DNA from 4 places in the Enterobacter chinensis genome. Region 1 is predicted to be linked to each of the others. Evidence: predicted binding sites of a transcription regulator. Region 1 holds the regulator's gene; each other region holds the start of a gene.
The links. Region 1 encodes sigma-54, which starts transcription at its own class of promoters, with help from an activator protein. Its sites were predicted from a motif close to GTTGGCACANNTTTCGCTNT; they were not measured.
Positions count from the first base shown of each region.

Region 1 (7,716 bases):
TGCTTCAGCAAGTTGCAGAAAAGGATCGTCATGATGAAAAAGATTGGTGTCGTGCTGAGCGGATGCGGTGTTTACGATGGTTCTGAGATACATGAAGCCGTCATCACGCTGCTGGCTTTGGCAAAACAGGGAGCAGAGGTTATTTGTTTTGCGCCAGACAAAAATCAGGCGGATGTAATTAATCATCTGACCGGTGAGCCGATGGCGGAAACCCGTAATGTACTGATTGAAGCCGCGCGTATTGCGCGAGGTGATATCCATCCTCTTATTCAGGCAGACGCCGCTGAGCTTGATGCGTTAATTGTGCCGGGTGGGTTTGGCGCTGCTAAAAATCTCAGCACCTTTGCCGCGCAGGGTGCGGAGTGTCAGATCGATCCTCATCTAAAAACGTTGTCGCAGGCCATGCACGCGGCGGGAAAACCGCTGGGCTTTATCTGCATCGCCCCGGCCATGCTGCCCAAAATTTTTGATTTCCCGCTGCGCCTGACTATCGGGACGGATATTGATACCGCAGAAATCGTCGAGGAAATGGGGGGCGAACACGTCCCGTGCCCGGTAGATGATATTGTGGTTGATGAAGATAACAAAATTGTCACCACGCCTGCCTATATGCTGGCGCAGAATATTGCAGAGGCCGCCTCAGGTATTGAAAAGCTGGTGGCTCGCGTGCTGGTGCTCACTGAATGAGACGTCAATTTGGCGCAGGCGCATGGGTGAAGCGTATTCTCTTGCGCATCGTTCTTGTGCTGGCGGTATTCTGGGGAGGCGGGCTGGCTTTATTCAGCATTATGCCGGTTCCGTTCTCTGCCGTTATGGTTGAGCGCCAGCTCGGCGCGTGGCTCACCGGCGATTTCAGCTATGTGGCCCACTCAGACTGGGTGAGCATGGACGCGATCTCACCGTTCATGGGGCTGGCGGTCATCGCGGCGGAGGATCAGAAATTCCCGGAGCACTGGGGGTTCGACGTTGCGGCCATTGAAAAGGCACTTGCCCATAACGAACGCCACGAAAACCGCGTGCGAGGCGCGTCAACGCTGTCACAACAGACGGCCAAAAACCTGTTTCTGTGGGATGGGCGAAGCTGGGTGCGAAAAGGGCTGGAAGCGGGGCTGACCCTGGGGATGGAAACAGTCTGGAGCAAAAAGCGCATCCTGACCGTCTATCTCAACGTCGCTGAATTTGGTGACGGCATATTTGGTGTGGAAGCTGCCGCACAGCGTTATTTTAATAAACCGGCCAGCCGTCTGAGTATGTCAGAAGCGGCACTCCTGGCGGCTGTTTTACCTAATCCCATCCGCTTTAAAGCCAGTGCCCCATCAGGGTACGTGCGAAGCCGACAGGCGTGGATCATGCGCCAGATGCGTCAGTTGGGAGGGGAAGGGTTTATGGAGCGCAATAAATTAATGTAGGGCGGGTAAGCGTAGCGCCACCCGCTGAATAGCAGACCTTAATCTTCGTCGAACCCTGCGTTAAACAAGGCAATCACCGCCGCCAGCGCTTCCTCTTCCTGAGGGCCGGTGGCTTCTACTTCAATCTGGCGCCCTTTGGCGGAATCCAGCATCAGCAGCGCGATCACGCTGTTTGCTTCCGCTTCGGTACCTTCGTCATTCCGCAGCAGAACCTCAGCATCGAAACCCTGCATCAGCTCAAACAGTTTCATCGCCGGGCGTGCATGCATGCCCAGCTTGTTGGTGATCTCAACGGTTTGTTTTACGGTCATGTTTTACGTTTTTCCAGCGTGCGATGACGGGACTGAACGTTCTTCCCGCGCGAGCGGAAATAGTCGGCCAGCTGTTCGGCGATGTAAACCGAACGATGTTTACCGCCGGTACAGCCAATCGCCACCGTCAGGTAGCTGCGATTGTTTGTCTCCAGCATTGGTAACCATAGCTCAAGGTAGCTTCGCGTCTGGTAGATAAAATTGTGAACTTCTGTGTGCCTGTCGAGGAAGGCCGCGACGGGCTTATCCAGACCGGTCATTGGACGCAGTTTCGGATCCCAGTGCGGGTTCGGCAGGAAGCGCACATCGAAAACATAATCCGCATCAATCGGGATACCGTGCTTAAATCCAAAGGATTCGAACACCATCGTCAGTTCGCGCTCGCGCTTGCCCAACAGCCGGGTACGCAGCATTTCCGCCAGCTCGTGAACGGACATCTCCGAGGTGTCGACAATCAGGTCGGCACGAGAGCGCAGCGGCTCCAGCAGATCGCTCTCTTCATCGATAGCGCTCTCCAGAGAGAGGTTCTTACTGGAAAGCGGGTGCAGACGACGGGTATCGCTGTATCGGCGGATCAGGGTATTACGGTCTGCATCAAGGAACAGCAGCTGAGGCGAAAACGCCTCAGGCAGGTTACTCATCGCCTGCTCAAAAATTTCTGGCGATTCAGGCATATTACGAACGTCGATACTGACGGCGGCAGAGGTTTGTCTTTCCGCAAGCGTCCGAGCCAGGTCGGGCAATAACACGACCGGCAGGTTATCTACGCAGTAAAAACCCATGTCTTCCAGCGCGCGCAGAGCAACGGATTTCCCCGACCCTGAACGGCCACTGACAATCATCAGCACCATGTTCCGTTTCTCCTCAGGACAACAGATGTGAAGGCCATCTCCTGGTTATGCATCATCCTGATTGCCTTCTGCTTCAGTGATAATTTGATAGAGCTCTTCATCACTTTGGGCCGAGCGCAGTCGGCGGCAAATGGTTTTATCGGCCAGACGTTTTGCGACCAGCGACAGCGTATGCAGATGGGTTTTCGTTTGGTCGGCAGGAACCAGCAGCGCGAAGAGGAGATCGACGGGCTGGTTATCAATGGCATCGAAGGCGATAGGTGTTTCAAGCTGCACAAACACACCGACGGCGCGCAGGGTATCCTCTTCCAGTTTGCCGTGCGGGATCGCGATGCCGTTGCCGATACCGGTACTGCCCATTTTTTCACGGGTCAGGATCGCTTCGAACACCACCTGCGGCGGCAGGCCCAGCTGTTTTGCAGCCAGTTCACTGATGATCTCCAGCGCACGTTTTTTGCTCTGGCAGTGAACAGCACTGCGGGTACATTCCTGGTTAAGGACATTGCTCAGTTGAAGAGCGGAATCGTTGTTCATCATAATTTCACCTAAGCGCTAACTGTACAAATGGCCTGTTGTGTTTCACAACAGGCCGTCCTGCACCCGTTAACTGCCCGGACAATTAGTGTTGTTTCAGTTTATCTTTATGTTTATTGAGCTGTCGCGCAAGCTTATCAATCAAGCCGTCGATAGCAGCGTACATGTCCTGCCCTTCCGCACTGGCATGGAGTTCGCCCCCGTTAACATGCAGGGTGGCATCCGAGATATGAGTCACTTTCTCCACTTTCAACACAATATAGACCTGATTGATCCTTTCGAAATACTGCTCGAGTTTCGCAAACTTCGTGTTCACAAAGTCGCGTAAAGCCTCAGTAATTTCGACGTTTTGTCCAGTGATGTTGAGCTGCATAGTGTCTTCCTTATCGGTTGTGTCAGACCAGCTGTTTACGCTGGTTGGACGGCGGAATGGATAAAGACTCTCGATACTTCGCAACAGTACGACGTGCCACCATAATACCCTGATCGGACAGCATGGTGGTTAACTTACTGTCACTCAGTGGCTTCGCGGGGTTCTCCGCGGCGATCAACTTCTTCACCAGGGCACGAATCGCCGTTGACGACGCTTCGCCGCCGCCCTCGGTATTAACGTGGCTGGAGAAGAAATACTTAAGCTCAAAAATACCGCGCGGACTGTGCAGATACTTCTGCGTGGTTACACGGGAAATGGTTGATTCATGCATCTCGACGGCCTGGGCGATATCCGCCAGCACCATCGGTTTCATATACTCTTCGCCCTGCTCAAAGAAAGCCTGCTGCTGTTCGACAATGCAGCGGCTGACGCGTAGCAGCGTATCATTTCGGCTCTCCAGACTTTTGATCAACCATCGCGCTTCCTGCAAATTGCTACGAATATATTGATTGTCGGAGTCGTTACGCACGCTGGTGCACATGGAGGCATACTGCTGGTTGATTTGCAGGCGAGGGATGCTGTCAGAGTTCAGTTCAACGACCCATCGGTCATTGTGTTTTCTGACCAGCACATCCGGGATCACGTACTCGGGTTCGCTGGTCTGGATCGACTGACCGGGGCGCGGATCGAGCGACTGAATCAGATTCACCGCTTCTTTCAGCACGTCTTCTTTCAGGCGCGTGACGCGCATCAGGCTGCGGAAATCATGGTTAGCCAACAGATCCAGATGATCGCTAATGATGACGCGCGCCTCATCGAGCCATGGCGTCTCTTTGCTGAACTGAGAAAGCTGGATCAGCAGGCAGTCGCGCAGATCTTTTGCGGCCACGCCTACCGGATCGAAACGCTGGATGCGCTTCAGAACAGCTTCTACTTCCTCAAGCTCAATCTCTTCGTCGCCCATGCTTTCGAGGATATCGTCCAGCGTGACGGTTAAATAGCCCGTGTCATCCACGGCATCGACAATGGACGTGGCAATCGCACGATCGGTGTCGGAGAAGGGGGTCAGCTCCACCTGCCACATCAGGTAATCCTGAAGCGACTGGGTGGTTTCTCCCTGATAGACCGGTAGCTCATCGTCCTGGTAGTCTGCACGCGTACCGGAAGGGGTTCCGGCGGTGTAGATTTCGTCCCAACTGGCATCCAGCGGAAGCTCGTCCGGCATCTCTTTTTGTTCGAGTGCATCCGCGGTGTCGAGCGCTTCTGTATCCTGCGACTGCTGGGTTTCTACCTCGTCATGAAGATCGGTTTGTTCCAGCAGGGGATTACTGTCCAGCGCCTGCTGGAGCTCCTGCTGAAGTTCTAACGTGGACAGTTGCAACAGGCGAATTGCCTGCTGTAACTGCGGCGTCATCGCCAGTTGTTGGCTGAGCCTTAATTGCAAACCTTGCTTCATGTTCAGAGCATTTTTCTCCGGTTCGGCGTTACGTTACCTCTACCCTATCAGAGTCTGAAGTCTTCCCCAAGATAGACGCGCTTAACATGATCGTCTTCGAGGATCTGTTGCGGCGTACCGTGGGCGATCAGATTGCCCTGGCTCACAATATACGCGCGTTCACACACGGCCAGCGTTTCACGCACGTTGTGGTCGGTGATCAGTACGCCAAGCCCGCTGTCACGCAGGTGTTCAATGATTCGTTTAATGTCGATAACGGAGATCGGGTCAACGCCCGCAAACGGTTCATCCAGAAGGATAAATTTCGGGTTTGCGGCCAGCGCACGCGCAATCTCAACGCGGCGACGTTCACCCCCGGAGAGCGCCTGACCGAGGCTGTCACGCAGATGCTCAATGTGGAACTCTTCCATCAGCTCGTTAGCACGATCCTGACGCTGTTCGCTGGTCAGATCGTTACGAATTTGCAGGACCGCCATCAGGTTATCGTAAACGCTAAGACGACGGAAAATGGAAGCTTCCTGCGGCAGATAGCCGATCCCACGGCGCGCGCGCGCGTGCAGCGGCAGAAGACTGATGTCTTCATCGTCAATGACAATGTTGCCGGCATCGCGCGGCACAATGCCAACGACCATGTAGAAGGTTGTGGTTTTACCCGCACCATTAGGGCCAAGCAGGCCCACAATTTCGCCGGAGTTGACGGTCAGACTGACATCTTCTACGACACGGCGGCCCTTATAGGCCTTCGCGAGGTTTTTTGCAGTTAATGTTGCCATAACGAATTAGTTACTCTTCTTCTGTGCCGGGGCCTGGCCTTTGCCTTTGTCCTGCAGCTGCGACGGAACCAGTACGGTGGTGACGCGTTTGCCTTTCTCGCTGGAGGCCTGCATTTTTTGCTCTTTAACCAGATAGGTGATCTGGTCGCCGGTAATGTTGCTGTCCAGCTGTTCCAGATATGCATTCCCGGTCAGGATGACCAGATCTTTCGCCAGCTCATAGTGCATATGCGTGGCGTGGCCTTTCACCGGCTTGCCGTTGTCCTGCATCTGATAGAAGGTCGCCGGATTACCATAGCCATCGATAATCTCTTTGCCCTGCTCGCCACCCGGACGGGTAACGACCACTTTGTCGGCGTTAATTTTAATGGTGCCCTGGGTCATGACGACGTTACCCGTAAAGGTGACGACGTTACCCTGCATATCGAGAGACTGGGTGTCGGACTCGATATGGATCGGCTGGTCGGTATCGCCCGTTACAGCAAGCGCGGGGAGACTGGTTGCCAGCATCGCGCTGGCGATAATTACTTTAAGGCTGAGTTTGTTTGTTTTGAATTTCATAGGAGGTTCTAACCTTTTCAATCAGCTCGGCGTTTTTGCTGCGTAAGTTCCCGCGCATTCTTAAACCGCTGGAATTAAATGTTGTGCCATACAGTGTGACCAGATCCTGCGACGTCACGTCCTGGGTCACCAGGTTGATTTGGGCATTATCCGTCGTAATTTTTCGCAGTTGCGAGTCAGCGGTCAGGGCGTTGACTTCAACGTGACCATACAGATAAAGCATACGGTCATTTGTCAGTTTTGCCCGATCGGACTTAATTGACCACGTTGGCACTTTGTCTTTATCAAACGTGGTCATGACGGGCTGGGTAAACCACGAAATACCGTCATCTGAAAAATATTCAACATGCTGGGCAATCAGGCGATAGTTCAGCGCGCCTTCCGGGCTATAGACCACGGTGTCGCTGTGATCGCTTTTATAGGTTGGATCGTTAGTGTTGATCGCTTCCGTTTGCGTATCGTCGCGATCGGCAAGGTTCACGCCAATCAATACCAGGGCGACAAGCGAAAGCAAAATGATAATCCAACGTCTGGTTTTACTCATATCGATTGCCCTTTGGCCTCATCAAGCTTGCCCTGCGCCAGCAGGAGCAGATCGCAGACTTCACGGACGGCACCACGGCCACCGTTGATGTGGGTAACGTAGTCCGCGCGCGGGATCAGCAGCGGATGCGCATCGGCAACGGCGATACTCAGCCCAACTTCAGCCATCACTGGCCAGTCAATCAGATCGTCTCCGACATAGGCCACGTTTTCCGGCGCGATAGCCAGTTTACCCACTAAATCATTGAATGCCGCCATCTTATCGGATTGACCCTGATACAAATGGGTAATGCCTAAGGTTTCACAGCGGTCTTCTACCAGTTTAGCTTTCCGCCCGGTGATGATAGCAACCTCGATACCCGAGGTAAGCGCGCAGCGGATACCATAGCCGTCGCGAACGTTAAACGCTTTTAGCTCTTCACCGTTATTGCCCATATAAATCAGGCCATCGGAGAGTACCCCATCCACATCCAGGATGAGCAGGCGAATATTTTCCGCCTTTGCCATCATCTGGGTACTGACCGGACCATAACAGGTTGCAAGGGATGCACCCGCATTACTCATTGTCTTATCCTTCATTACACTACGCCTGCGCGCAGCAGATCATGCATATGTACCACACCCAGCAACTGGTCGCCATCGGCAACCATAACGGAGGTGATATGACGGGACTGCATCAGGTTCAGCACATCCACTGCCAATGTCCCCGGACGCACGCGGATACCGCCGGGCGTCATCACATCGGCAATGCCCAGCGTGCGGACATCTACACCCATGTCGAACACGCGGCGCAGGTCGCCATCGGTGAAGATCCCCTGAATTTTCATCAGATCGTCGCACACGACCGTCATACCCAGATTTTTACGGGTGATTTCCAGCAGTGCATCGCGCAGGGAGGCCTCTTT
Region 1 is NZ_JARDVI010000003.1:75,921-83,636, forward strand. Features, by position in the region: gene elbB (isoprenoid biosynthesis glyoxalase ElbB) at 34-687, shown strand; gene mtgA (monofunctional biosynthetic peptidoglycan transglycosylase) at 684-1,409, shown strand; gene npr (PTS phosphocarrier protein NPr) at 1,448-1,720, opposite strand; gene rapZ (RNase adapter RapZ) at 1,717-2,571, opposite strand; gene ptsN (PTS IIA-like nitrogen regulatory protein PtsN) at 2,617-3,108, opposite strand; gene hpf (ribosome hibernation promoting factor) at 3,191-3,478, opposite strand; gene rpoN (RNA polymerase factor sigma-54) at 3,501-4,934, opposite strand; gene lptB (LPS export ABC transporter ATP-binding protein) at 4,982-5,707, opposite strand; gene lptA (lipopolysaccharide ABC transporter substrate-binding protein LptA) at 5,714-6,268, opposite strand; gene lptC (LPS export ABC transporter periplasmic protein LptC) at 6,237-6,812, opposite strand; gene kdsC (3-deoxy-manno-octulosonate-8-phosphatase KdsC) at 6,809-7,375, opposite strand; gene kdsD (arabinose-5-phosphate isomerase KdsD) at 7,390-7,716, opposite strand, start outside.

Region 2 (7,716 bases), on a different contig from region 1:
GCACCAGAAAGTGATGCCTCCGGCGCCGTCGCCAGACGAGCTCAAATCAGAGACCGATATCGCCCGTGCGCTGGCGCATCTGCTTCCGCCGCAGGTCAAAGAGAAGTTTCTCTGCGATAAGCCGCTTGAGATCCGCCCCGTCGAGTTCCACAACCCGATGAAAGGTCACACCGCGGAACCGAAGCGCCAGGTCTGGATCCGGGCTAACGGTACCGTAACGGAGGACTTCCGCGTTCATCAGTATCTGCTGGGCTATGCGTCAGATTTCAACTTCCTGCCGGTGGCGCTGCAGCCGCACGGCGTCGGGTTCCTCGAAAAAGGGATGCAGGTCGCGACGATCGATCACTCCATGTGGTTCCACCGTCCATTCAACATGAATGAGTGGTTGCTCTACAGCGTGGAAAGTACGTCAGCATCGAGCGCGCGCGGGTTTGTGCGTGGGGAGTTTTATACTCAGGATGGCGTGCTGGTCGCCTCGACGGTGCAGGAAGGGGTGATGCGTAATAGAGGTTGATGAAAAAAAGCCCGGTGGCGCTACGCTTACCGGGCCTACGGATTGTGCAGTTGTAGGCCGGGTAAGGCGAAGCCGCCACCCGGCAAAACGCTCAGATCATGCGTTATACGCGTTCTCGCCGTGGCTGTTGACGTCCAGACCTTCGCGTTCCTGCTCTTCCGGTACGCGCAGACCAACCGTCATGTCCGCCAGTTTGTAGCCAATGAAAGCGACAACGGCAGACCACACCACAGTGACAGCAATACTTTCCAGCTGCACCAGCACCTGATGGGCCATGGTGACGCCTTCTGCGTAGCCCACGCCACCCAGCGATTTCGCTGCAAAGATCCCGGTCATGATACAGCCGACGATGCCGCACACGCCGTGCACGCCAAACACATCGCAAGGGTCATCAACGCGCAGAATACGTTTCAGCGCCGTCACGCCCCACAGACCCGCCAGACCTGACACCAGGCCGACCAGCAGCGCGCCACCCACACCGACATAACCACATGCTGGGGTGATACCGACCAGACCGGCAATCGCCCCCGAACAGGCACCCAGCAGAGAAGGTTTACCGCGCACAGCCCACTCGCCAAAGACCCAGGAGAGGATTGCACCTGCCGTGGCCACAACGGTATTCACGAAGGCCAGCGCGGCGATTTCGTTCGCGGCACTTGCTGAGCCGGCGTTGAAACCAAACCAGCCAAAGTAGAGGATCGCGGTACCGGTGAAGACCATCGGCAGGTTGTGCGGTTTGAACGCTTCTTTACCGAAGCCCACGCGTTTGCCAATCAGGTATGCGCCAACCAGACCCGCTACCGCGGCGTTAATGTGCACAACGGTACCGCCCGCGAAGTCCAGCGCGCCATGCGTCGCCAGCAGACCGCCACCCCAGACCATGTGCGCAATCGGCACATAGGAGAGCGTCAGCCAGACCACCACGAAGATCAGGACCGCAGAGAAACGAATACGCTCCGCAAGCGCGCCCACAATCAGCCCGACGGTAATGCAGGCGAACGAGCCCTGGAAAGCAACGTGAATATACTGGTAGAAACTGCCCATCAGCGCGGTCAGTTCAATATTTTTCAGCATCACCCAGTCGAAGTTACCAAAGAACGCGTTGCCCGTGCCGAAAGCCAGCGAGTAACCGTAAACCACCCACAGCACGCAGACCAGCGCGAACGTTACGGCAACCTGCGTCAGCATGGAGAGAACGTTTTTGCCACGGATCAGGCCGCCATAGAACAGCGCAATGCCCGGGATGGACATGAACAGCACCAGCGCGGTGCTGATCATCATAAAGGCGTTATCGGCTTTGTCTGCCACCGCAGGTGCAGCAGCCAGCGCCAGGCCCGGCAGCAGTGCCAGCGAACCCAGACCCGTTTTAAGTGTTGCTATCTTCATTTTCTCGTTCCCTATCACTGTGTGCCAGGCGTTAATTACAGTGCCGCTTCGTCAGATTCGCCGGTACGGATGCGAATGACGCGCTGCAGTTCGGCAACGAAAATTTTGCCGTCGCCAATTTTGCCGGTATAGGCCGCTTTGCTAATGACATCAATGACTTCATCTAGCTGATCGTCAGCAATCGCGACATCAATTTTTACTTTTGGCAGAAAGTTAACGCTGTATTCCGCCCCGCGATAAAGCTCGGCATGACCCTTCTGACGACCAAAGCCTTTCACTTCGGTGACAGTCAGTCCCTGAATACCCATTGAAGACAACGCTTCACGCACGTCTTCGAGTTTGAATGGTTTGATTACAACCGTAACCAGCTTCATAGATCCCCTCCAGTCAGAATTCGGTAATGGCCGCAGCTAACGCAGAAGGTATTGCAAGGGGTGTGCCAGAAATGAAAACCAGGGGGGAACAGCGGTGCGATGAGCGTTACACGGTACCGATAAACGAACCGGTGAAAAAAAACGCACCATGCCGGTGCAGGGTGCGTTTCCGTTTTGCACCAACAGGAATGACTGTTAGCGCGCCGCCTCATTTTGGTGCATCAGGCGCTAAGCGACTCTTCATCTCGCACGCTGGCCGCCAGCTCTTCGCCCGCCAGCTGCAGCTGATACATCTGCCAGTACCGCCCTTTTGCTTCCAGCAGCTCGCGGTGCGTACCGCGTTCAACGGCCTGTCCGCGATGCAGCACCAGAATAGTATCTGCCTCGACGATGGTCGAAAGACGATGGGCAATCACCACCAGCGTCGTATGGTCGCGTACGGCAGCCAGCGCCTGCTGGATGGCCTGCTCGGTGCCGGAGTCAATACTGGCCGTTGCTTCATCCAGAATCAGTATCTGCGGCGTTTCAATGAGCACCCGCGCCAGCGCCAGGAGCTGTTTTTGTCCGACGGAGAGATTGTTCCCCTGCTCGCCCAGTTTCGTATTGATCCCGTCGCTAAACCCGCGCGCCAGCGCTGCCAGCTGTACTTTTTCCAGCACGTCCCAGACCTGCTCCTGGGTATAATCTCGCCCCAGGGTCACGTTGGCGTAGAAGGTATCGGCCAGTACGACCGGATCCTGCTGCACCATCGCAACGCCTTTGCGTAACACAGTGTGGCTGAGAGATGCGAGCGGGCGTTCGTCGAGGCGGATCTCACCGCGGCTTACCGGGTAATATCCCATTAATAAGCTAGCGAGCGTGCTCTTGCCACTGCCGGTATGCCCCACCAGCGCCACGAACCCGCGTGATGGGACATCAAGCGTGATGTCCTGCAACACCATTTGGTCGTCGCGATAGGCAAACGAGACGTTATCAAAGGCAATGGCCCCGCTTTGCAGAGGACGCTCATCGTTGCCGTAGGTCTGACGCGGTCTGTCCATCAACTCGAATACGCGCTCCCCTGCCACTACGGCCTGCTGGAGCATCGACTGCTGTGTCGTAAGCTCAATCAAGGGTTCGTTCAGGCGGCCAAGGTAGCTGATGAAGGCGTATAAAACACCAACCTCAATGGTTCCTCGTGTGGTCAGGCCAAAGAGCATCAGCAGCCCGCACAGCACCAGCGTGGAGAAGAGGCTCAAAAGCGGGCGTAACAGGAACCCATCAAGCCGCAGGGTCTGCATGCGCGCCATGTAGTGCGAGCGGCTGGCTTCGCCCATCCGCTCGCCAAAACGTGCCTGCTGGCGGAACTGCTGGATGACGCTCATGCCGTTGATCACTTCGTTGAAGCCATCATTGATGTCGGCCAGGTAGGCGCGCACCCGACGCACAATCGGCGTGCTGTAACGTTGGTAGATAACCATGACAATCAACACCGCCGGGAAGATAGTGATTGCCACCAGCGCCATACGCCAGTCGAGGCTGAACATTGCCACCAGCATTGCGCCAATCAGCGCTGCGCTGCGCAACACGGTCGCCACCACGGTGACGTACAGATCGCGGATCACCTCCGTATCGTTGGTTACCCGTGAAATCACCTGCCCGACCGGCTGGGTATCAAACTCGCTGAGCGGCTGGCGAAGCGCGGCGTCCATCACATCCGTACGCAGCTGCTGTACGACGCCCACCGCGGCACGGTTAAACAACAGCGACTGGGCATAGTGCAGCCCGGCAGCCGTCACTTGTAAGCCAACGTAGGCCACGCCTAAGCCCGCCACCAGCCCCAGCGGCAGGTAGCTTTTAGCGACCATATTATCGATGAAGTAGCTGATGAGCAGCGGGCCGCTCACCTCGGCAATCGCCGCAATCCAGAGTAAAAGCACGGCCACGGACAGCGGTTTACGCCACGGCGAGCCGTAGGCCAGCAGACGTTTAAGCGTCGGCCACATCGTTCCGAGCTTACGCATGAGTGGCCTCCTCAACGTGTTCCGGCGCATCATCTAGCGCCGCTTCAAGCTGCTGATAGCGATACATATCGCGATACCAGCCCGGTTGCTCAGCAAGCGTTTCATGCTGCCCGCGCTGGGCAATATGCCCGTGCTGTAATACCAGTATTTCGCTGGCTTCGGTGAGCGCTGACAAACGGTGGGCGCTGATAATCACCGTGCGTCCGTCGCCCCACTGGCGCAGGTTATGCAGGATCTGGTGCTCGGTACGGCCATCCACGGCGGAAAGCGCATCATCCAGGATCAGGATTTCAGCATTCAGCAATAGCGCGCGGGCAATGGAGATTCTCTGTTTTTGCCCGCCGGACAGCATGACGCCCCGCTCTCCGACTTCCGTATCATAGCCCTGGGGCAGACGCAAAATATCGTCATGTACGCTGGCTAACCGCGCCACATGCTCTATCTCTTCCTGCGTTGCCGACGGTTTTCCAAGGGCAATGTTGTTCGCCACGGTGTCTGAAAACAGAAATGGCGTCTGGCTCACCACCGCCAGGCGACCTCGCCACTCATCCAGCACCAGCCTGGTCAGGGGAATATCATGGAAGCGAATATCACCCTGCGTGACGTCAAAGTGACGCTGGAGCAGAGAGAGCACGGTACTTTTTCCGGCCCCCGTCGGGCCGCAAATGCCCAGCATCTGGCCGGGCTGAAGCGTAAAACTGACGTTCTCCAGTACCGGATGTTCCGCTTGCGGATAGACAAACTGACGGACGTCGACCTTCATAACACCGCGTCCTTCCGGTACCGATTCGCTACCGTCATTGACCACCGGCGCCTCAGCCAGCATGGCGCGAATACGGCTATAGGCCGCGCTGCCACGCTCAACGATGTTAAACATCCACGCCAGCGCCAGCATCGGCCAAATCATCAGACCCAGATACATCGCAAAGCTGGTTAACTGGCCGAGGGTCAACGCGCCCTGCACCACCATCCAGCTTCCGCCGCCAATCGCCAGCAGGTTTGCCATGCCAATTGCGATATAAATCGTCGGGTCAAAACGGGCGTCAATACGCGCGACGCGCATGTTCTTCGCCCCCGTGTCTGCGGCATCGGCCGCAAACAGAGCAGATTGTCTGTCTTCCAGGCCAAACGCTTTGATCATGCGGATGCTGGTCATACTCTCCTGGGTGCGATCGTTCAGAGACGAAAACGCCGCCTGCGCCAGCTTAAAGCGCTCGTGCAGCTGTTCGCCGTAGCGATTGATCGCCAGCGCCATGAGCGGCATCGGCAGCAGGGCAAGCAGGGTTAACTGCCAGCTGATCTGCGTGGACATGACGATCAACACCGCACAGCCCATCACCAGCGAGTCCACCAGCGTCAGCACCCCTTCCCCGGCGGCAAAGACCACGCGATCGACGTCGTTAGTGGCGCGCGCGATAAGATCCCCGGTGCGATGGCGCAGATAAAATTCGGGATGCTGCCGGCTCAGCTGGCGATAAAAATCTTCACGCAGCTCAACGGCCAGCTGATAGGACGCGCCAAACAGCAGCACGCGCCAGACGTAGCGCAGCAGATAAACAATGACGGCCGTCAGCACCAGCGTGCCAACCCACATCAACACCCGTGCGGTGGTGTAATGCTGTTCGGTGACGCCATCCACGACGTATCCCACCACTTTCGGCGGGATCAACTGCAAAATGGCAATGATAATAAGCAGGAATACAGCGCCGAGGTAGCGTTGCCACTCCCGACGAAAGTACCAGCTTAATTGGGCAAATAATCGCACGCGGTTTGTTCCTGAAGGTATTTTACGAAGTTATTCAATCGGTAACGCTGTGGTGTATTTAATCTGTTCCATGGCGAAGCTTGAGGTAACGTCCGATAATCCCGGTACGCTGTTCACCAGTCGCTTGTAGAAATCATCATAGCGCTTCATGTCTGCGACCTGAACGCGCATCAGGTAGTCGTACTCGCCGGCCATACGCCAGAAGCCGAGCACCTCTGGCATTTCAGACACCTGAGTGACAAAGCGGCAATACCACTCGCTGCTGTGATGCTGAGTTTTTATCAGGACGAATGCCGTCAACCCAAGCCCCAGCTTTTCGGGATCTAATAATGCGACGCGCCCCAGAAGAATACCGTCATCTTCAAGCTTCTTGAGGCGCTTCCAGCACGGCGTGGTGGTCAGATTAACGGCATCTGCCAGCGCCTGCAAAGAGAGGGTACAGTCACTCTGCAGCAATGAAAGGAGCTTGCGGTCAATTTTATCTAGCATACCCACCTCACAGAGAAAATTTTTCTCCCTTCATTCTATTTTAAAGGCCAGATAGCAACAATTTTTTCTGTGCTTTTCGCTATGCTAGGCACAAAATGACAAACGGATAACTACGATGAATAGCACCTGGGTTAAACATGCGATCAGCGAAATCAATGCCGACTATCAGCGCTCGGCGGATACGCACCTGATTCGCCTTTCCCTGCCGGGATTTGACGGTATTCAGCTCTATCTGAAAGATGAAAGCACCCATCCTACCGGCAGCCTGAAGCATCGTCTGGCGCGTTCTCTGTTTTTATACGGTTTATGTAACGGCTGGATTAAAGAAGGTACCACTGTCATTGAATCCTCATCCGGTTCAACGGCGGTGTCCGAAGCTTATTTTGCTCGCCTGCTGGGCCTGCCGTTTATCGCAGTGATGCCTTCCTGCACTGCGAGACGCAAAATCGAACAGATCGAATTTTACGGCGGTCGCTGCCACTTTGTGGAAAGCGCCTGCGAAATCTACGACGCCTCCGAAATGCTGGCCCGCGAGCTCAACGGCCATTATATGGACCAGTTCACCTTCGCCGAGCGCGCGACGGACTGGCGCGGCAATAACAACATTGCCGACAGTATCTTCCGCCAGATGACCCACGAACCGCATCCGGTTCCGTCGTACATTGTGATGAGCGCCGGTACTGGCGGCACGTCAGCCACGATCGGACGCTACATTCGCTGTCAGGGCTATGATACCCAGCTGATGGTGGTTGATCCGCAGAACTCCGTGTTCCTCGACTACTGGCAAAACCGCGATGCCAGCCTGCGCAGCCCGGTGGGCAGCAAAATTGAAGGGATTGGCCGTCCGCGCGTTGAACCATCGTTTATCCCGGATGTGGTGGATGAAATGCTTCGCGTGCCGGATGCCGCAAGCGTGGCAACGGCGCACTGGCTGGAGACGCAGCTGGGCCGCAAAGTTGGCGCGTCTACCGGGACCAACATGTGGGGTGCCTTACATCTCGCCGCACGCATGCGTGAAGCGGGCCGCACCGGCTCTATCGTCACGCTTCTGTGCGACAGCGGCGAACGCTACCTTGAAACCTACTACAATGCGGAATGGGTGCAGACCAACATCGGCGATATCGCCCCGTGGAAAGCCCGGATTGCAGAGCTGCTGAAATAAAAAAAGCCAGACCTCGGTCTGGC
Region 2 is NZ_JARDVI010000002.1:716,765-724,480, forward strand. Features, by position in the region: gene tesB (acyl-CoA thioesterase II) at 1-514, shown strand, start outside; gene amtB (ammonium transporter AmtB) at 611-1,900, opposite strand; gene glnK (P-II family nitrogen regulator) at 1,936-2,274, opposite strand; gene PYW49_RS08400 (SmdB family multidrug efflux ABC transporter permease/ATP-binding protein) at 2,496-4,277, opposite strand; gene PYW49_RS08405 (SmdA family multidrug ABC transporter permease/ATP-binding protein) at 4,270-6,042, opposite strand; gene PYW49_RS08410 (Lrp/AsnC family transcriptional regulator) at 6,073-6,531, opposite strand; gene PYW49_RS08415 (PLP-dependent cysteine synthase family protein) at 6,647-7,693, shown strand.
Region 2: a site for sigma-54 is predicted at 2,325-2,344, ahead of glnK (P-II family nitrogen regulator). Genes of this name have one in related genera too.

Region 3 (7,716 bases), 490 kb from region 1:
GTAAGCCGGGTGCGAATAATAAAACAGGGTGATGTTTTTCAGCTGTTCCGCATTTAAGTATTAATGGAAATAATAAATTAGGGATGAATAGCGATGATTTATCTGTTTTGTATTTATTTGGTGAATAGAATGCGCAAAAAAAAGCCCCGGGACAGCGGGGCGGCGGACAATAAAATCCAAAGGTTAAGTAAGCGTGGCCGTGCTGTAGGCCGGGTAAGCGAAGCACCACCCGGCAAAGCGAGGGTTAAGAAGGTAACAGTTTCAGCAGAGCGAAAGCCTCCTTCATCCGGTCTTCACTGACGACAAAGGCGCGCATCTGGCCCTCGTTATCCGCGCCTCGCGCGACCATTCCTTCTGGCTCGAGGGTTATTTGCCAGTTCAGATCCTGACGCTGTGTTTCACCGGCAAGATGCAGCGGTAATTCCGGCGTTTTGACTTTAACCAGCATGGCGGGTAATTTCAGCGGCGCGCTGCCGCCGAGCAGGTTTTTCGCCAGATACATCGCACTTAATTGAATTGGCTGTAAAAAAGGCAGCACCTGACCGTTAATTTCAGCGCAGTCCCCCAGCGCGTAAATATCGGGCTGCGTGGTTTGCAGGTAGCTATCTACCTTCACGCCGCGCTGTGTTTCCGCGCCGGCACGGTGAGCCAGCCCGGTTTCCGGGCGTAGTCCCGTCGCGGCAACCACGACATCCACCTCAACGCTGCGGCCGCCGTCAAGCGATGCGCGAATGCCGCCTTCGGTTTTAGTGAGGCCCTGCAGCTGAGATTTGAGCAGCAGATGGACGCCCATATCGGTCAGTCGATGCTGTAATCGACTGCTAACCTCTGCGGGCATCAGCGCCGACAAAATACTTGCCGCGTGGTCAACCAGGGTAACGGCTTTACCTGCCCGGCAGAAATCCATCGCCAGTTCGGTGCCAATCAGACCACCGCCGACAATCATTACGCGCTTCGCGTCGCGAAGCCCCGTTTCGCTGGCCTGGTACTCCAGCTGGCTGTTGAGCGTTATCATCAGCTCGCGGCCTGCAACCGGCGGTACGAAAGCAGAGGCCCCCGTGGCCAGCACCAGCTTGTCGTACTGCCAGGTTTTCTCCTTCGCTTTCACCACGTGCGCGGCGGCGTCGATATCGGTGACCCAGGTGTACGGAAACAGACGCAGGTTAAACTGCTCCGCGAACTCCCCCGCCGTCTGGCGGGTGAGATCTTCAGCGCGCTGATTCTGGCTGATGACGTGGCTTAAATCAGGCTTGTTGTACTCATCCATGCTGTCGGCGGCAATCACCGTCAGCGGTACGTTAGCATCCTGTTTGCGGATATTTTTCACCAGCTGGCGGGCGGCAAAACCCGAGCCGATGATGACGATGCCGTTGCTCATTTTGCCTCCGTACCCAGTTCGTCAAAGACGTCTTTACCGAGTGAACATTCCGGGCAGAGGAAGTTGTCCGGCACGTCACTCCACGGCGTGCCCGGTGCGACGTCCTGCAGCGGCTCGCCCAGCTCTGGATCGTAGATCCACTGGCAGACGCTGCACTGCATGCGTGGGCCGAGATCGGCGGCCGCGGCACAGGCCTCCTGCTGTTCGGTCGGTTTCGCAGCTTGTGGAAGCGGTGCGAGCGCCCACTGGCGGGCAATATCGCGGCCGTGCTGGCGGCAGATCTCCAGGGCATCGATATCCGGGCGCCACTTGGCCTTCAGGCTCATGGACATCTCAAAGCCCGCATCCTGTAAACGGGTGGAGAGACGGTCTACCGCGCCGCCGCTCCACCCGTGGGAGCCAAAGGCGCTGGCGCGTTTGTTACGAAAGCGCAGGCCGGTCATCTCTTCCACCAGACCGGCAATTTTCGGCATCATCACGTTGTTCATGGTGGATGTACCCACCAGCACGCCTTTAGAGCGGAAGACGTTAGTGAGGATGTCGTTTTTATCGCTGCGCGCCACGTTGAAGATCTTCACCGCCACGTTCGGATCCACTTCGTTGATGCCCTGGGCAATGGCGTCCGCCATCATGCGGGTGTTGTTGGACATGGTGTCGTAGAAAATCGTAATGCGGTCTTCCTGATAATCCGCCGCCCATTTCAGGTACAGCTCCACAATCTGGGTTGGGTTTTCACGCCACACCACGCCGTGGGAGGTGGCAATCATATCCACCGGCAGGTTAAAGCCGAGGATCTCGGTGATTTTAGGCGTGACCAGACGGCTGAACGGGGTCAGGATGTTGGCGTAGTAGCGCTGGCACTGCTCGAACAGCTCGGTCTGGTCCACTTCGTCGTTGAACAGGCGCTCGTCGCAGTAGTGCTGGCCGAAGGCGTCGTTGCTGAACAGCACCGCGTCGCCGGTCATGTAGGTCATCATGCTGTCCGGCCAGTGCAGCATCGGGGTTTCCACGAAGATCAGCTGTTTGCCGTTGCCGATATCCAGCGCGTCGCCGGTTTTCACGGTGTGGAAGTTCCACTCCGGATGGTGGTGGTGGCCGTTGATCGAGTCGATGGCGTTGGTGGTGCAGTAGATCGGGGTGTTCGGAATGTAAGACATCAGCTCGGTCAGCGCGCCGGCGTGATCTTCTTCTGCATGATTGATGATGATGTAGTCGATGGCGTCCAGGTCGATTTCACTGCGCAGGTTCTGCACGAACTCGCGGCTGAATTTGTGATCGACGGTATCGATCAGCACGTTTTTACCTTCCCGGATGAGATAGCTGTTGTAGCTGCTGCCGCGCAGCGTTTTGTACTCCGTCCCGTGGAAATCGCGTACTTCCCAGTCACGTTGACCCACCCAATGAATGTTATTTTTAACCAGAATAGACATAGCAACCTCAGCGTAATATCGCGTTTTTCAAATAAGATGGCTTGCTTATATCAAGTTGCATGCCAACTTTTATTCTATTGATTTTAATAGGTTATTATTTTCATGACTCTTAATGGGTAGTCATTATGACTATCAAGATTGCAGTCAATATGACAATATCGATTGTCAAAATGACAGCGAGGCAGACATGAGCTTTTCCGTAGAGGTGCTGGCGAAGATCGCCATTGAACTGCAAACCGGTATCGGCCATCAGGACCGCTTTCAGCGGCTGATCTCCACGCTGCGCCACGTGCTGGCGTGCGATGCCTCAGCGCTGCTGCGCTACGAGGGGCGGCAGTTTATTCCGCTGGCTATCGACGGGCTGTCCAGGGACGTTCTCGGGCGGCGTTTTGCCCTTGAGGGTCATCCGCGGCTGGAGACCATCGCCCGGGCGGGGGACGTGGTGCGTTTCCCGGCGGACAGCGATCTGCCCGACCCGTACGACGGCCTCATTCCTGGCCAGGAGAGCCTGAAGGTGCACGCCTGTATCGGCCTGCCGCTGTTTGCCGGGCAAAACCTGATTGGGGCACTGACGCTCGACGGTATGTCGCCGGACCAGTTCGACACCTTCAGCGACGAAGAGCTGCGCCTGATTGCCGCGCTGGCCGCCGGGGCGCTGAACAACGCCCTGCTGATTGAACAGCTTGAGAGCCAGAACATTCTTCCCGGCAGCCCGGCGGCGTTTGAGCAGGTGGCGCACACGGAGATGATCGGCCTTTCGTCGGGCATGACGCAGCTCAAAAAGGAGATTGAGATTGTCGCCGCCTCCGATTTGAACGTGCTGATCTTCGGGGAAACGGGTACCGGTAAAGAGCTGGTGGCGAAATCCATTCACGAAGCCTCGCCGCGCGCGGTGAATCCGCTGGTGTACCTCAACTGCGCCGCGCTGCCGGAGAGCGTGGCGGAAAGCGAGCTGTTTGGTCACGTCAAAGGGGCGTTTACCGGGGCCATCAGCAACCGCAGCGGCAAGTTTGAAATGGCTGATAACGGCACGCTATTTCTGGATGAAATTGGCGAGCTCTCCCTGTCGTTACAGGCCAAACTCCTGCGCGTGCTGCAGTACGGCGATATCCAGCGCGTGGGGGATGACCGCAGCCACAGAGTGGACGTGCGCGTGCTGGCGGCGACGAACCGCGACCTGCGTGAAGCGGTGCTGGCCGGGAACTTCCGCGCTGACCTGTTCCACCGCCTGAGCGTGTTCCCGCTAACCGTGCCGCCGCTGCGCGAACGCGGGGACGATGTGCTGCTGCTGGCGGGCTTTTTCTGCGAGCAGTGTCGGCTCAGGATGGGGTTGTCTCGCGTGGTGCTAAGCCCGGGGGCGAGAGCGCATCTTCTGAGCTACGGCTGGCCGGGCAACGTGCGCGAGCTGGAGCATGCGATTCACCGCGCGGTGGTGCTGGCGCGGGCGGCGCGTTCGGGTGATGAGGTGGTGATCCACGCGCGTCATTTTGCGCTGCACGATGACGCCGTACAGACCGTGGCTCAGCGTGTGCCAGAGAGTGTAAATGAGAACCTACGCGAGGCGACGGAAGCGTTCCAGCGCCAAATGATTACCCGTGCGCTGGAGCAGAACAACCGCAGCTGGGCGGCGTGCGCGCGGGCGCTGGAGATGGACGTCGCCAACCTGCACCGGCTGGCGAAGCGTCTCGGGCTGAAGAGTTAGATAATCCCGGCCTGGTAGAAATCCTGCAGGTTAATAGCACCGCACAGCCTGCCGGTGTCATCCACCACCGGCGCGGCGGTGATCTTGCGCTTCATCAGCACCTCTTTGGCTTCAATGGCGCGGCTCTCGGCGTTGAGCGTCAGTCCGCCTTTGGTCATGGCGTCCGACACTTTTGTTTCCAGCCTGCCGCCGCCAACCAGCCAGCGGCGCAGGTCGCCGTCGGTGAACACGCCCTTGACGCTCCCGTTGTCATCGCAGACCGCAACCAGGCCCAGGCCAGTGCGGCTGAGCTCCAGCATCGCGTCCATGACGCTGGTATCGAGTTTGACCTGCGGAATGGCATCGTCAGTTCGCATCAGGTGGTGAACCTTATTGAGCAGGCGTGCCCCAAGCGCTCCGGCCGGATGCGAACGGGCAAAATCTTCTTCGTTAAAGCCGCGCGCCTGCATCACCGCCATCGCCAGCGCGTCGCCCATCATCAGCGTGTTGACGGTGCTGGAGGTGGGAGCGAGGTGCATCGGACAGGCTTCGCGCTCAACGGAAATATCCAGCGTCGCTTTGGCGGCCAGCGCAAGGGGCGAGCGGGACTTCCCGGTCATCGCCAGCAGAGCGACCGACTTTTCCTGCAGGCGTGGAATAATGAGATCCAGTTCTTTAGCCGAACCGGAGTAGGAGATAAACAGCATTACGTCGCGGCTTTCGATCATCCCCAGATCGCCGTGCAGCGCTTCGGCCGGATGCACGAAGAAAGCGGGCGTCCCGGTGCTGGCCAGCGTCGCGGCAATCTTTTTGCCGATATGGCCGGATTTCCCGATACCCGCCACAATCACTTTACCCTCGCAGTGGATAATGGTGTTGGCGGCGCGGACAAAATCCTCGCCCAGACGTTCCGGCAGGCGGCTGGCTTCCTGCAGCTCCAGCATCAGCGTCTGGCGGCCCGTTTCTAACAGAAAATCACTCATCTCTCTCTCCGGTTACGATCACGTCGATGCCTTTCTCTTCCAGCGCTTTCTTGAACGCCGGGTCGATACCCGCGTCGGTAATCAGTTTGTCGACGCTTTCCAGGCTACAGACAATGTTGGGGCTTTTACGGCCAAACTTCGAGGAGTCTGCCATCAGGATTACTTCCCGCGCGGCGTTGCACATCGCTTTACTGACGCTGAATACCTCGTTGAAGGTGGTGACGCCCGCGCTCAGGTCGATGCCGTCGGTGCCCATAAACAGTTTATCAAAGCTGAAGTGGTCAAAGGCGTTCTCGGCCAGCTGACCGTGAAACGACGCGGATTTTTTACGGAAGGTGCCGCCGGGCATCAGGATAGTTTGCTCGCTGTCGAATTCCGACAGGGCGTTGACGATGTGCAGGCTGTTGGTCATCACCGTGATGTTATTAAAGCGGTTGAGCAGGGGGATCATCTGCAGGACGGTGCTGCCAGCGTCGAGGATAATGGAGTCGCCATCGTGGATAAATTTCACCGCCGCTTCGGCGATCAGCGCCTTCTGGTGGGTGTTGATCAGCGTTTTGTGATCGATAGGCGGGTCCGCTTCGTCCTTATTGAGCACCACGCCGCCGTAGGTTCGAATAACGGCGCCAGAGTTTTCGAGCAATACCAGGTCCTTGCGTATTGTCGTGCCGGTGGTGTCAAAGTAGTGGGCCAGATCCTCTACCGAGCATTTTCCCTGTTTTTGCAGATGCTCGAGAATGGCCGCCTGCCGCTGACGAGGTTTCATAGGCGCTTCGTTCCTTAGGTTGCGAAATGATAATTTCGCAAGTCTATAGCTTTCACAACGAAATTATCCATGTTTCAGATTAAGCGCTAATGATAGTGCATTCTGACAGAGTGGATCATGGGGAAAGATCACATCAGGCCGCAATTCCTGCAACGAAATGCCGTTGATTGCCTGGATTTTCACCGGTCTGGCGAAGACGGTCATGCCGCGCATGATCAGGGAATCGCACACCTGGTCGTGCTCGTCCAGCGCAACGGCGACGACCACGCGCGGTTTGAAGCGTCCGCCGGAACGTCCGACGCCCACTCGACCCTTCTGACACAGGGCATTAAACGCGCGGTTAAACTGGTGGATCTGCCAACCGCCAAACGCCATCTGGCAGATCCAGGCGAGGGCGGCGACGGTGATGAGCGCGGTTACCATATTTCACTCCTTACATGCCGGGTGGCGGCTGCGCCTTACCCGGCCTATGGGTATTGTAGCCCCGGTAAGCGCAGCGCCACCGGGGAAGGGAGTTAGAACATGACCTGCCCACCGGTCACGTTGATCGACTGCCCGGTGCAGTACGAGGCTTTTGGGCTGGCGTAAAACAGCAGCATGTTCAGCACGTCCTGATAGTCGCACCCGCGCTTCAGCGGCACTTTATCGATGTAGTACTGCTCCACCTCTTCTGCTTTGATGCCAAGCTTGGTAGCGTACTGTGGCAGCAGAGACTGGAACATCGGCGATTTCAGCAGGTTGCCCAGCATCAGCGAGTGAACGGTAATGCCGTACTCGGCCAGATCCAGCGCCAGAGACTGCGTCAGCCCCACGCCGCCAAACTTCGCCGCGCTGTAGCCGGAGTTGTGCTTGCTGCCCACCTTCCCTGATTTTGAGTTGATCTGAATGATGCGCCCCTGAATGCCGTCGCGGATCATCAGACGGGAAAACTCGCGGGCGCAGAGGAAATAGCCCACCAGGTTCACCTGCAGCGAGCGGTCAAAATCCCCCAGCTCGACATCGCCGATAAAGGCCGCTTTCGCAATTCCCGCGCTGTAGACCAGCAGATCGGTACGTCCAAAAATCTCGTCCACGCCGCGGGCCAGCGCCATTACGCTTTGCTCGCTGGTGGCGTCGGCACCAAACCCGTACGCCATCCCTTCGCCAAATTCGGTGTTGATGGTATCCGCCACGCGGGCGGCTTTTTCACTCTGAATGTCCACTACCGCCACGCGGTAACCCTCTGCGGCAAGCCCACGGCAGAGGAACTCGCCTAAGGTTTGTCCTCCACCAATGACAACGGCAACCTGACTCATGTGTTTCTCCTTAAATTACGCAACAAATTTTAACGTGCAGCCTGGGGTGACAGCCTGCGGAACCGGGCCCGTCACGTGAACCGTACCGGGATACTCCGCCTGCGGCTGGCCGTCGAAACGCAGGGTGATGTGGCCCAGCTCGCGCAGGTTTTGCTCGGCCACGTCGCCAACGGCGGTCACGGC
Region 3 is NZ_JARDVI010000003.1:564,530-572,245, forward strand. Features, by position in the region: gene norW (NADH:flavorubredoxin reductase NorW) at 245-1,378, opposite strand; gene norV (anaerobic nitric oxide reductase flavorubredoxin) at 1,375-2,808, opposite strand; gene norR (nitric oxide reductase transcriptional regulator NorR) at 2,996-4,510, shown strand; gene gutQ (arabinose-5-phosphate isomerase GutQ) at 4,507-5,472, opposite strand; gene srlR (glucitol operon DNA-binding transcriptional repressor SrlR) at 5,465-6,238, opposite strand; gene gutM (transcriptional regulator GutM) at 6,302-6,661, opposite strand; gene srlD (sorbitol-6-phosphate dehydrogenase) at 6,754-7,533, opposite strand; gene srlB (PTS glucitol/sorbitol transporter subunit IIA) at 7,549-7,716, opposite strand, start outside.
Region 3: a site for sigma-54 is predicted at 2,856-2,875, ahead of norV (anaerobic nitric oxide reductase flavorubredoxin). Genes of this name have one in related genera too.

Region 4 (7,716 bases), on a different contig from region 1:
GCGGTGCAGTTTTGCGGTGCGAAGCCCGGATCCGGCAGCGCAGGACCATCCAGCCCACTTTCGCCATGCACGTTATCCGCAATAATTAACTTGCGCATCAGGGGCTTGACGGCTCCGCCGGCGACGGGAATATCGGGGCGGTTAAGCAGCGTCAGCATGCGCAAAACGTTACGCAGGGTTTTATCCGGCGTCTGGTTTCCGGCAGAAGAGGTGACGGCTTTGACGTCGAGTTCGGGGGAGGCAAGTGCAAGGACGAGTGCGATCGCGTCATCATGACCCGGGTCGCAATCGATAATGATAGGTTGTGCCATAGCGTTCTCCATTCATAGCGTTATTTTGTGACAAGGTTAACGCTGCAATGTGACGCCGACGAGAAGAAGTGAGCGAAAGCGTGAGGCAGTGCGCAATCCGCGGATTGCGCACTGAGAAGATTAGTGCAGGATTTTCGCGAGGAAATCTTTCGCACGTTCTGATTTCGGATTCGCGAAGAACTCCTCTTTCGGCGAGTCTTCCACGATTTTCCCTTCATCCATAAAGATCACGCGGTTCGCCACTTTACGGGCAAAGCCCATTTCGTGGGTCACCACCATCATGGTCATTCCTTCGTGCGCCAGTTCGACCATGACGTCCAGTACTTCATTGATCATCTCAGGATCGAGCGCCGACGTTGGCTCATCAAACAGCATCGCAACGGGATCCATGCACAGCGCGCGGGCGATCGCCACGCGTTGCTGCTGGCCGCCAGAAAGCTGCGCCGGGAACTTATCGGCGTGCGCCGAGAGCCCAACGCGTTCCAGCAGTTTCAGACCTTTCTCGCGCGCCGCTTTTTTATCACGCTTAAGTACTTTTACCTGCGCCAGGGTCAGGTTCTCAATAATGGAGAGGTGAGGGAACAGCTCAAAATGCTGGAACACCATTCCAACGTGAGAACGAAGCTGGGCGAGATTGGTTTTCTTGTCGTTGACTTTGGTGCCGTTGACGACGATCTCACCCTGCTGCACCGGCTCCAGTCCGTTGACGGTTTTGATCAGCGTCGATTTACCGGAACCGGACGGCCCGCATACCACTACTACGTCACCTTTTTTCACTTCGGTGGAGCAGTCGGTCAGCACCTGAAAGTGCCCATACCATTTAGAAACATTTTTCAGGGAAATCATTATACCGTCCTTTTCTTCAGCCAGCTGACCAACAGCGACGCGCTTAAACTAATCACAAAATAGACCGCACCCGCGAAGAGCACCATCTCGACCTGCGTACCATCACGTTCACCGATGGTTGACGCGGTACGGAAGAAGTCTGCCAGACTCAGAACGTAGACCAGTGAGGTATCCTGGAACAGCACGATACCCTGGGTCAGCAGGAGCGGAACCATGGCGCGAAACGCCTGCGGCAAAATAATGAGCTGCATGGACTGCCAGTGCGTCATCCCCAGTGCCAGTGCGGCGCTGGATTGCCCACGGGAGATACTCTGAATACCCGCACGGATAATTTCCGAGTAGTAAGCAGCCTCAAACATTGAGAAAGCCACCATGGCGGAGATCAGGCGGATATCGGTTTTCGGCGACAGCCCCAGCACGTTTTGCAGGAAGCCGGGCACAATCAGATAAAACCACAGCAGCACCATCACCAGCGGGATGGAACGGAAAACGTTAACGTAGGCGGTCGCGAACCAGGCGAAAGGCTTAAAGCTCGACAGGCGCATGACGGCCAGCAGGGTGCCCCAGACGATACCAATGATGATGGCAATCACGGTGATTTTTAAGGTAATCACCAGGCCATCAAGCAAGTATGGCATGGATGGAACAATAGAACTCCAGTCAAATTCGTACATTATTTGCCCCCCAGATTACCCGGCAGGCGGATTTTACGTTCAACCAGGTTCATCACCAGCATGATGAAAGTGTTAATCAGAACATACGCGAGCGTGATTGCAGTGAAGGATTCCCACGCGTGTGCGGAGTAATCCAGCAGTTTGCCCGCCTGTGCGGCCATATCGACCAGGCCGATGGTCGAGGCGATGGCCGAGTTTTTCACCAGGTTCATCATCTCAGAGGTCATCGGTGGAACGATAACGCGGTAGGCGTTAGGCAGCAGCACATAGCGGTAGGTTTGCGGCAGGGTCAAGCCCATTGCCAGGCCCGCATTTTTTTGTCCGCGGGGTAATGACTGAATGGCGGCACGCACCTGCTCGCAAACGCGCGCAGCGGTAAACAGCCCCAGACACATCATGGAAGAGACGAAGAACTGTACATTCGGATCCAGTTCCGACTTGAACCACATGCCAATATTTTCCGGCAGCAGTTCCGGGATAACCAGATACCAGGTAAAGAATTGCACGATCAGCGGAACGTTACGGAACAGTTCCACATACAGAGTGCCAAGTGTTGAAAGAAAACGGTTAGGGACGGTGCGCAGAATACCGAACAGAGAACCGACAAGAAACGCGATAATCCACGCCGTTATCGATAATGCTACGGTGACCTGAAAGCCGCTCCACAGCCAGCCAAGATAGGTGGTGTTGCCGAACGGGGCTTGTTGCAGGAATATGCCCCAGTTCCAGTCTATTGACATAATAAACTCCAGAAAAAAAAGGGTAGCAGCGCTACCCTCGAAGATTGGTGAGAAGCTCATTTTTCGCGCTGAGTGGGGAACGACCACTCAACGTATAGTCTGTCCATGCTTCCCGACAATCGAGAGGGCAGGAGATCCCGCCCCTGTTGTTCTAATTAGTTAAGAGCTTTGTCATTTGGAGATTTGAACAGCGCTTTCATGTCGTCAGACAGTTCAAAATTCATGTTCAGGTTTTTTGGTGGAATTGGGTTTTTGAACCACTTGTCGAACCATTTTTCCGCTTCGCCAGAGGTCTGCACCTGAGCGATGGTGTCATCGATCAGCTTTTTGAACTGCGGATCGTCTTTACGCAGCATACAGCCGTAGGCTTCTTTAGACTGCGCGGTCCCGACGATATCCCAGTTGTCTGGTTTTTTCGCTTTCGCACGCTCGCCCGCCAGCAGGGCGTCATCCATCATAAACGCGACGGCACGGCCGCTTTCCAGGGTTCGGAAGGAGTCGCCATGGTCTTTCGCGCTGATGATGCGCATATCCATTTTCTTCTCGTCGTTCAGTTTGTGCAGCAGCACTTCTGAGGTGGTTCCGGAGGTGACAACGACCGCTTTGCCTTTCAGGTCAGCGAAATCTTTGATCTCACCGCCTTTCTTCGTCAGCAGGCGGGTGCCTACGACAAAGATGGTGTCCGAGAAGGCAGCCTGTTTCTGGCGCTCGAGGTTGTTGGTGGTGGAGCCACACTCGAAATCAAAGGTGCCGTTCTGCAGCAGTGGAATACGGTTCTGTGAAGTGATTGGGATCAGCTTCACCTGCAGGTCAGGTTTGTTCAGCTTTTTCTTCACAGCTTCAACGATGGCGTTGGAGTAATCCTGTGAATAGCCCACGACTTTTTGCGTGTTGTCGTAGTAAGAGAACGGGACTGAAGATTCACGGTGGCCGACCACGATGACGCCGTTTTTGGCAATCTTGTCGAGAGTGCTGCCTGCTGCCGGAGCATCTTCAGCGTGAACCACGCCTGCAGACATTCCCATAACCAGCATTGCTGTGGCCAGTTTACGTAATTGCATACCCAACTCCTTTTTTATCAGCGCCAGTGACGCATTGATACCCATTGTGATGTTGTTATATCTCGCGCAATGCGAGTGCAGTGTTATGCAAGCTTGTTAACATTTAGTCTGGCTTAATGTAAAGATTTTGCTGCGTTATTGTTTATTTTTGCGAAGCGCGCCGCACCATTCAGAGGCAAATATCTCCCGTTGCACCGTTACGGTGCTACCGATGATCTACGCTGGTGCGACTAAGTTGCACGTTAAGCCAAACTGCGTTTACCTGAATAAACAAAGCAATAGGCGTGCCAGATTTGGGGTTGGGAGGGATTTATCGGGTGGCGGCTTACGCCTTACCCGACCTACGGGAGCAAAAATGTAGGCCGGGTAAGGCGTAGCCGCCACCCGGCAGGAAGAGGTGAGATTATCGACGACGCTGACGCAGGCTCATCAGTACCGCGCCAAAGCCGAACAGCACGGTCAAAATCCACAGCGGCCAGTTGCCGGTACGGGCGTATGGCGTCAGGCCGGTTGTCGGTGTGACGCGGGTGGTCAGCACTTCACGGGTAAACTGTGGGATCATGGCCTGGATTTCACCCTGCGGTCCAATCACGGCGGTGATGCCGTTGTTGGTGCTTCGCAGCAGCGGACGCGCCAGCTCCAAAGAACGCATCCGCGCCATCTGGAAGTGCTGCCACGGGCCAATCGACTTACCAAACCAGGCATCGTTAGAGATAGTCAGCAGGAAGTCCGTGTCCGGGCGGAAGTTATCGCGTACCTGCTCGCCGAGGATAATTTCGTAGCAAATGGCCGGCGTCAGGGCAAAACCGTGCGCATGCAGCTGGGGCTGAACGTATGGCCCGCGGCTGAAAGAGGACATCGGCAGGTCAAAGAACGGTGCCAGCGGGCGCAGAATCGATTCCAGAGGAACAAACTCACCAAACGGTACCAGGTGGTTCTTGTTGTACCGGTCAGTGGAGCGGTAACTGTATTCGCTGCCTTTGCCGAGCGTAATGATGGTGTTGTAGGTGTCGTAGCGGTTCTGCTGATTCAGACGCGCATCGACAATCCCGGTGATTAGCGTGCTGCCACGCGAAAGCAGCAGATCGTTCATCATGTTGAGGAACGGCTGCTGGTTAATCTCCAGATCGGGAATCGCAGACTCCGGCCAGATAATCAGCTGTGATTTACCCATCACCTCTTCCGTGGCGTTGGCGTAGATCTTCAGCGTATTCAGCAGCTCTTTCTCGTCCCACTTCATGGACTGCGGGATATTTCCCTGAACCATAGAAACCTGCGTGGCGCGCTCGGGCTCAAGCGTGAACCACTGGATATAGCGCAGCGGGAAGGGCAGAGCGAACAGCACCAGCGCCACAGCCAGCGGCTTCCAGCCGCGCGTAACCAGTGCCAGTACCAGCAGGCCGCTGACAACCATCAGCAGGAAGTTGATGGCCTCAACGCCCATCACCGGCGCCAGGCCTTTCAGCGGGCCGTCAATCTGACTGTAGCCGAACTGCAGCCATGGGAAGCCCGTCAGCACCCAACCGCGCAGGAATTCGGTGAGTTGCCAGACCACCGGCGCGGCAATAGCGACACGCAGCCAGCTGGTTTTTGGCCACAGGCGAGAAAGGATACCTGCGAACAGACCGGTATACAGCGAGAGGTAGGCAGCGAGCAGTACCACCAGGAAGATGTTAACCGGGCCCGGCATACCGCCAAACTGGGCGATGCTGACATAAACCCAGTTGATGCCGGAACCAAACAGCCCCAGCCCCCAGAAGTAACCGATGGCGGCAGCCTGTACCGGACGACGATTCAGGGTCAGACCCTGTAGCCCCATCAGGGAAAGAATGGCCGCAGGCCAGATGTCGTAAGGAGAAAAAGCCAGCGTACCGCTGGCTCCGAGTAACAGCGCCAGCAGCAAACGGACGCGCTGACGTTCAAAGAGTGGGGCAAATGCCATTTACATTAATCTTCCAGTTTTGGCACCGGTGAATCGTCCGGCGTTCTGACGTGAACCTGTATAATACGTCGGCTGTCGGCCATTGCCACTTTGAACTGGTAACCGTCAATGTCAACGGTCTCGCCGCGCGCCGGAAGATGACCAAAGGCCTGCATCACCAGCCCGCCAATGGTATCAACCTCTTCATCGCTGAAGTGGGTACCGAAGGCGTCGTTGAAGTCTTCAATTGAGGCCAGCGCACGCACGGTCCAGCTGTGGCGGCTGAGCTGACGGAAGTCGATATCTTCTTCTTCGTCATACTCATCTTCGATTTCACCGACGATCAGCTCAAGAATATCTTCGATCGTGACAAGACCGGAAACGCCACCAAATTCATCAATAACAATCGCCATGTGGTAACGCTGAGAGCGGAACTCTTTCAGCATCCGATCCACACGTTTACTCTCCGGCACAACCACGGCCTGGCGTAACACTTTTTCCATGCTGAAGGCTTCGGCATCGCTGCGCATAAACGGCAGCAGATCTTTCGCCATCAAAATCCCTTCGATGTGATCTTTGTCTTCGCTGATGACCGGGAAACGCGAGTGGGCAGATTCGATGATGACATCGAGGCACTCGTCCAGCGTCTGGTTGCGTTTCAGGGTGATCATCTGCGAACGGGGGATCATGATATCGCGAACGCGCTGGTCGGCGATGTCCATAACCCCTTCGAGCATTTCGCGCGTATCTTCGTCGATAAGGTCGTTCTGCCCGGAATCACGAATCAGCTCCAGCAGTTCATCACGGTTTTTCGGTTCACCGTGGAAAAGCTGGTTCAGAATGAGGGAGAAAAATCCCTTTTTACTGGTTGTCGTGTCGCTACTGTGTGAATTGTCGTCGCTCATGGCGTTTGTTAAGGGTTCTCTTGTTAGTTCAATGTTTACCGCCACGCGATGTCCTTTCGTGGCGGCATGTTAGTCAGTCAGGTGACGGACTATTCTTTCTCGGCAATGTACGGATCCTCATAGCCCAGAGCAAGCATTATCTCTGTCTCGAGGGACTCCATCTCTTCCGCTTCGTCGTCTTCGATATGATCGTAGCCGAGCAGGTGCAGGCTGCCGTGTACCACCATATGCGCCCAGTGGGCATCAAGAGGTTTTTGCTGCTCTTTGGCTTCCTGTTCAACCACCTGGCGGCAGATGATCAGATCGCCCAATAGCGGCATCTCAATACCCGGCGGCGCTTCGAATGGAAAAGAGAGCACGTTGGTCGGCTTATCTTTCCCACGATAAGTCAGGTTAAGCTCATGGCTTTCTGCTTCATCCACCAGGCGAATCGTAACTTCTGATTCTTCCTGAAACTGGGGGATAACGGCATCCAGCCATTTCTGAAACTGTGCCTCTTCTGGCATGCCGGAATTGTCTTCACAGGCCAGCTGTAAATCGAGGATCACCTGACTCATTTCTGTTCTTGCTCCTGCGCTTCGCGCTTACGTTCTGCGGCCAGTTCGGCCTTACGCTTCTGATCCGCCTCTTCCCAGGCTTCATAGGCGTTAACGATACGCGCGACCACCGGGTGGCGTACCACGTCTTCACTGTGGAAGAAGTTAAAGCTGATTTCGTCGACCTCTGCCAGCACCTCAATGGCGTGGCGCAGGCCCGATTTGGTGCTGCGCGGCAGGTCAATCTGCGTCACGTCACCCGTAATGACCGCCTTAGAGTTAAAGCCGATACGCGTCAGGAACATCTTCATCTGTTCGATGGTGGTGTTCTGGCTTTCATCGAGGATGATGAACGCATCGTTCAGCGTACGGCCACGCATGTAAGCGAGCGGAGCAACTTCGATAACGTTACGCTCAATGAGCTTCTCGACCTTCTCAAAGCCCAGCATCTCAAACAGCGCATCGTATAAAGGCCGCAGATACGGGTCGACCTTCTGGCTCAGATCGCCCGGCAGGAAGCCCAGTTTTTCACCCGCTTCAACGGCAGGGCGGGTCAGCAGGATGCGCCGGATGTCCTGGCGTTCCAGGGCATCAACCGCAGCGGCAACGGCGAGATAGGTTTTACCCGTACCTGCCGGACCCACGCCAAAGGTGATGTCATGGTCAAGAATGTTGGCGATGTACTGCGCCTGGTTTGGCGTACGCGGCTTAATCACACCACG
Region 4 is NZ_JARDVI010000002.1:480,244-487,959, reverse strand. Features, by position in the region: gene rihA (pyrimidine-specific ribonucleoside hydrolase RihA) at 1-311, opposite strand, end outside; gene PYW49_RS07270 (amino acid ABC transporter ATP-binding protein) at 432-1,157, opposite strand; gene gltK (glutamate/aspartate ABC transporter permease GltK) at 1,157-1,831, opposite strand; gene PYW49_RS07260 (amino acid ABC transporter permease) at 1,831-2,571, opposite strand; gene PYW49_RS07255 (amino acid ABC transporter substrate-binding protein) at 2,727-3,632, opposite strand; gene lnt (apolipoprotein N-acyltransferase) at 4,036-5,574, opposite strand; gene corC (CNNM family magnesium/cobalt transport protein CorC) at 5,580-6,458, opposite strand; gene ybeY (rRNA maturation RNase YbeY) at 6,548-7,015, opposite strand; gene PYW49_RS07235 (PhoH family protein) at 7,012-7,716, opposite strand, start outside.
Region 4: a site for sigma-54 is predicted at 3,905-3,924, ahead of PYW49_RS07255 (amino acid ABC transporter substrate-binding protein). Genes of this name have one in related genera too.